One region of the Enterococcus sp. AZ103 genome, then DNA from elsewhere that is predicted to be linked to it. Evidence: predicted binding sites of a transcription regulator. Region 1 holds the regulator's gene; the other holds the start of a gene.
What was found. Region 1 encodes CtsR, which represses protease genes until heat stress. Its sites were predicted from a motif close to TTGGTCAAAAAAGGTCAAANA; they were not measured.
Positions count from the first base shown of each region.

Region 1 (3,145 bases):
CAGTTTTGAGTGAGCGAAGTTTACTCAATTAAATAGTGTGGTGGCGATAGCAAGAAGGATACACCTGTTCCCATGTCGAACACAGAAGTTAAGCTTTTTAGCGCCGATCGTAGTGAGGGGTTGCCCCTTGTGAGAGTAGGACGTCGCCACGCGAATTTTTTGATTTATGGAGGTTTAGCTCAGCTGGGAGAGCATCTGCCTTACAAGCAGAGGGTCAGCGGTTCGAACCCGTTAACCTCCATATGAGCCGTTAGCTCAGTTGGTAGAGCATCTGACTTTTAATCAGAGGGTCACAGGTTCGAGCCCTGTACGGCTCATAAAGATATGCGGGTGTGGCGGAATTGGCAGACGCACTAGATTTAGGATCTAGCGCCTTCGGGCGTGGGGGTTCAAGTCCCTTCACCCGCATTAAATAAAACGCCGGCTTAGCTCAGTTGGTAGAGCATCTGATTTGTAATCAGAGGGTCGAGGGTTCAAGTCCTTTAGCCGGCACTTTTTTAAGAAAAGCAACGAAAGTTTGCGGAAATAGCTCAGTGGTAGAGCACCACCTTGCCAAGGTGGGGGTCGCGGGTTCGAACCCCGTTTTCCGCTTTCTCTGAAAAGACCAGGGACATGCCGGGGTGGCGGAACTGGCAGACGCACAGGACTTAAAATCCTGCGGTGAGTGATCACCGTACCGGTTCGATTCCGGTCCTCGGCATTAGTACGAATAATGATGCGCCCATAGCTCAACTGGATAGAGTGTTTGACTACGGATCAAAAGGTTAGGGGTTCGACTCCTCTTGGGCGCGTAGTCTTTTTTTATTTTTACGGGAAGTAGCTCAGCTTGGTAGAGCACTTGGTTTGGGACCAAGGGGTCGCAGGTTCGAATCCTGTCTTCCCGATTCTTAGAAGGTGAAAACCTTCTATTTTTTTTACTCATTTTTAAACAGATAAGCTATTACTCTTTCTTTCACATGCTAAATTCGTTATAATTAAGGTCAGAAATAGTCAACAGAAATAGATAATGGGAGAGGATAATAGTGAGTCGAAATACCTCAGATTCAATCGAAGCATATTTGAAGGGTATCTTAGAAGACCATGAAATAATTGAAATCAGGCGAGCGGAAATGGCTCAATTGTTTAATTGCGTACCTTCCCAAATTAATTACGTGATCAATACTCGTTTTACCTTTCAAAGAGGATATATTGTTGAAAGTAAGCGGGGTGGCGGTGGTTATATTCGGATTAGCAAAGTGCAGATTTCCGATCAACACTATTTCTTAGAACAGTTAATGAATTCTTTTGGAACGGAAATTTCGGAAGCAAATGCTTTTGGAATTATTCAAAAATTATTTGAAGAGAAAATTGTGACGGAAAATGAAGGAAATTTAATGCTGAGTGCATTGTCGAAAAACACATTGGGAATTAGTCAAATTGAAAATAGATTACGGGCACGTGTATTACATGGATTTTTAGAACGTTTGAGTTATGAAAAAAAGGAGTGAAATAGATGGATCAATTATATACTGAAAGAGCGAAAGCAGTCTTGACGATTGCCCAACAAGAAGCGAAGTATTTTAAACATCGTTCAGTTGGTTCAGAGCATTTATTATTGGCTTTAGTTATTGAACAACAGGGAATTGCCGGAAAAACCTTGCGTCAAATGAATTCTACAGAAGCAGATATTCGTGAAGAAATTGAAAATATGACTGGTTATGGTTCAGTGACCAATTATGCAGAAGGTAGTTATTTACCTTATTCACCGCGAGCAAAACAAATTTTGATTTTTGCTGATGATGAAGCCAAACGTTTCAATGCTAAATTGGTTGGAACTGAACATATTTTATTGGGCTTACTGCGGGATGATGAGATTTTGGCTTCTCATATTTTAGTCAATCTTGGATTAAGCTTACCTAAGATGCGTCAATTGCTATTACGTAAAATGGGCGTCAACGAATCGATGACTGGTAGCAATGGTCAAAACAATCGTAGAAAACCGGCGAAACAAGCGACAACCAATTCACAAGGGACGCCAACGCTTGATAGTTTGGCCCGTGATATGACCAAACTAGCTCGGGAAAAACGTTTAGATCCAGTGGTAGGTCGCGATAGTGAAGTTCGTCGTGTTGTTCAAATTTTAAGTCGCCGAACTAAAAATAATCCAGTTTTAGTGGGTGAACCCGGTGTTGGTAAGACAGCCATTGTAGAAGGCTTAGCTCAACGAATAATTACGGATGATGTGCCAGAAGACATGCGTGGAAAACGTCTAATGATGTTAGATATGGGCGCATTAGTAGCGGGTACAAAGTATCGTGGTGAATTTGAGGATCGTTTGAAAAAAGTGATTGATGAAATCTATAACGATGGCCAAATTATTTTATTTATTGATGAACTGCATACTTTAATTGGTGCCGGTGGTGCAGAAGGTGCGATCGATGCTTCAAATATTTTGAAACCAGCTTTGGCTCGTGGTGAATTGCAAACAATTGGTGCCACGACTTTAGATGAGTATCAAAAATATATTGAAAAAGATTCTGCATTGGAACGTCGTTTTGCCCGGGTACAGGTGGAAGAACCAACTCCTGAAGAAGCAGAAGAAATCTTAAAAGGCTTACGCCCACGTTATGAAGAACATCATGGGATTAAGATTACTGACGAAGCATTACATGCGGCGGTATCTTTATCAGTTCGTTATATTAATTCTCGTCAACTACCAGATAAAGCCATTGACTTAATGGATGAAAGTGGTGCGAAAGTCCGCTTAGATACGACAGATGAAGAATCTGAATTGGTAGAATTGAAACAAGAATTAGAAAACTTATCAGCAGAAAAAGAAAAAGCGATTCAAAACCAAGACTTTGAATCAGCTGCTCGTCTACGTTTGAAAGAAAAGCAAATGGCACAGGCTGTTGAAGCAGAAGCTTTAAAAGAAGCCAAACAAGAAAAAGGCTATGCGAATGAAGTAACAGAAGAAGATGTCGCTGCAGTGGTTTCTCAGTGGACCGGTGTGCCATTGCAACAATTAGAGAAAAAAGAAAGTCAACGGTTATTGGATTTAGAAAATGTATTGCATAAACGTGTGGTAGGACAAGAAGATGCCGTTAAAGCTATTTCGCGGGCAATTCGTCGGGCTCGGAGTGGTCTGAAAGATCCAAACCGACCA
Region 1 is NZ_JBIOSI010000001.1:776,463-779,607, reverse strand. It holds rRNA gene rrf (5S ribosomal RNA) at 37-152, shown strand; tRNA gene ID741_RS03930 (tRNA-Val) at 169-241, shown strand; tRNA gene ID741_RS03925 (tRNA-Lys) at 245-317, shown strand; tRNA gene ID741_RS03920 (tRNA-Leu) at 327-408, shown strand; tRNA gene ID741_RS03915 (tRNA-Thr) at 420-492, shown strand; tRNA gene ID741_RS03910 (tRNA-Gly) at 520-591, shown strand; tRNA gene ID741_RS03905 (tRNA-Leu) at 615-700, shown strand; tRNA gene ID741_RS03900 (tRNA-Arg) at 718-791, shown strand; tRNA gene ID741_RS03895 (tRNA-Pro) at 811-884, shown strand; gene ID741_RS03890 (CtsR family transcriptional regulator) at 1,020-1,487, shown strand; gene ID741_RS03885 (ATP-dependent Clp protease ATP-binding subunit) at 1,493-3,145, shown strand, end outside.

Region 2 (3,145 bases), 1.6 Mb from region 1:
AATAAAAATGAGCCTAATGGACGATTAGGATCTTGTAATCCTGCACGTGAACGCAACACCGCGTCTGAAACCGCATCAACTGCTTCATCTTGACCAATCACTCTGGTGTGTAAAGTACTGTTTAAATGCAAAAGTTTTTCTCTTTCACCTTCCACCAGTTTCGTTACCGGAATGCCAGTTAAGCGTCCGACAACTTCTGCAATTTCATTTTCAGTTACTGCTTCTTGAACCATTTTCAAATCATTAGCCTTATTTTTTTCTTCTAATTCAGCCAACTCTTTTTCAAGTTTTGGAATTGTACCGTGGCGTAAAACGGCTGCTCGTTCTAAATCGTAATTATTTTCAGCATCTTCTAATTCGTGTCGAGCCTGATCAATTTCACTACGTTTTGAAGAAACAGCATTAACTTCCTCTTTTTCGGTCTCCCATTGTAGTTTCATATTATTAGCATCTTCTCGTAAATCAGCCAGCTCTTCTTGCAAATTGTTTAAACGTTTTTTACTTGCATCATCCGATTCTTTTTTCAAAGCGGCTTCTTCAATTTCTAATTGCATCAAACGACGAGAAATTTGATCCAGTTCTGTCGGCATTGAATTCATTTCCATTCGAATACTAGCGGAAGCTTCATCAACCAAATCAATCGCTTTATCTGGTAAAAAGCGGTCTGTAATATAGCGATCTGATAATGTCGCAGCTGCAACCAATGCATTGTCATGAATGTTCACGCTATGATGGATTTCAAACCGTTCTTTTAATCCTCGCAAAATGCTAATCGTATCTTCCAAAGTTGGTTCTTTTACTAATACCTTTTGGAAACGACGCTCTAAGGCTTTATCTTTTTCCATATATTGACGGTATTCATCTAAAGTCGTAGCACCAATCAAATGTAATTCACCACGAGCCAACATTGGTTTTAGCAAATTACCGGCATCCATGCTTCCCTCAGTTTTTCCAGCACCAACAATATTATGAATTTCATCTATGAATAAAATAATTCGACCATCAGATTTTTTAACTTCTTTTAAGACGCCTTTTAATCTTTCTTCAAATTCTCCTCTGAATTTAGCTCCAGCAATTAAGGCACCCATGTCCAGTGAAAAAATTGTTTTATCTTTCAAGTTTTCTGGTACATCTTTTCGAACGATTCTTTGCGCTAAGCCTTCAACGATTGCTGTCTTACCAACGCCGGGTTCACCAATTAAAACCGGATTGTTTTTAGTTTTTCGACTTAAAATTCGAATCACATCACGAATTTCCTCATCTCGACCAATCACGGGATCTTGTTTTCCACTTTTAACCTGTTGTACCAAGTCAACACCATATTTTTCTAGTGCTTTATAAGTTTCTTCTTGGTTCTGACTCGTAACTCTTTCTCCTTGACGGATATCCTCAATGTTTTTCCGAACTTCTTTTTCGTTTAAACCTTGTGAGTTTAAATATTTGGTTAATCGATAGTTTGGTAATTTCATCAAAGCTAAAATTACGACCTCTGTTGATAAAAATTCATCTTGGAATTGATTACGCAATTGATCAGCTTCAGAAAATAAGTGAAATAAATTTTGGCTAAAACCTTGACCATATTGGACATTGCCACTAACACTTGGATATTCATCTAAAGCTTGGTCAATTTCATTTTCAAATTGGTCGACATTTATGCCAGCATCTGTATAAAAATTACGACCAAAATGATTTGGCTGTAAGAAAATTTTCCATAAATGCGCAATATCAATTTCTTGATGTTTACGAGTCATCGCAACTTGTTGCGCTTCTGCAATAGCAGATTGAAGGGTTGTTGTCATTTTTTCAATATTCATTATTTATCCTCCTTTTTTAGTACAAACTAATTATAGCTCCATTGGTCAGTCAAGGTCAAATAAAAACTAAATATTTAAGTTATTTTAAAAAAAGCATCGATAATTTAGGAAGTGCAACTATTTTTTGAAACAAAATGAAAAAGCAGCTCAATCTGTTAGTTGAATGCGTTCTTCAATTGAAGTGAGCACAAAAAATCTTGATTTCTGTTATGATAATAGCTACTTCTTGAAATGCCGAATAACTTTGTCAGTCGAGTAGTTGATAATTTATCGATGTGTTTATTAATGAATAATACTTTCTAATGTCACCACCTTTTCTGAGAAAAAAATTTTCAGGAGTTCCAGCTCTTTGTTTTTATCTTTTTATTCTTTTTCTAGTATTTTTTCTGCTTTCCAAAGTCGACCAGAAGATGATTTAAGTCTAGTCAAATCATGCGCAGCATACCATTTTTTCCAGATATAGATTGTTCTGTTACTAGGAATGTTAAATTCCTTTTCTAGTGAGGTAACTGATTCACCAACTAATAGACGTTTCACAATTTGAATTTTTAATTCTCGGAATAATAATTATGTTTTGCCATAACAAAAATACCTCCAAATTTATTTTACTAAATTTGAGGTATTTTTTTAGTTATATCTTATTATATTGTCAATGCCCATTTAATCATCAACTCTTTTTTTCATTTTATTCTCTTTAAGTTCTAAATTAATTTCTCTTTGTTTATTTATCAACACGTATACCATACCAATTAGGAAAGGCATCAAATAAGTAGCGTAACGATATAATAATAAAGAAGATACCGCTTCGACTCGTCCAACTACTGAACTAAATAATAAAACATAGACAAACTCAAATCCACCGATTCCACCAGGAGCAGGTAAAATCCCCCCGAGAATAACGGTAAAACTGATTAGTGCAACTATTAATAACAAGTTTAGATCTTTACTTTCACTAGATAAAATAAAATATGGGATAGTATACCAAACACCTAATTTCACCAAAGTTGAGAGAAAAACCTTTATGACCGTTTCCTTATGATTAAAAAAAGTTTGAATCGTATCTCGTAAAGAATAAAATTGCATATTAACTTTATCAATCAGATCCCGCAGTTTTTGTCGTTTAAATAAGCGATTGGTAATGATGACAAATAATACTTGGGCATTAATACTCAAGCTAAATAATAACAAGACGCCTACAATCGCTAAAGTAACGACTAATCCAATCACCACATAAATAATCCCATGATTGATTTGTTGACTTAATTCGTTTCCCTTTAAAAATAGAAAAACTACAGCTACAGCAGATAACGCAACTTTATAAACAACCATTC
Region 2 is NZ_JBIOSI010000001.1:2,346,324-2,349,468, forward strand. It holds gene clpB (ATP-dependent chaperone ClpB) at 1-1,814, opposite strand, end outside; gene ID741_RS11755 (hypothetical protein) at 2,178-2,351, opposite strand; gene ID741_RS11760 (lysylphosphatidylglycerol synthase transmembrane domain-containing protein) at 2,475-3,145, opposite strand, start outside.
Region 2: a site for CtsR is predicted at 1,856-1,876, ahead of clpB (ATP-dependent chaperone ClpB). Genes of this name have one in related genera too.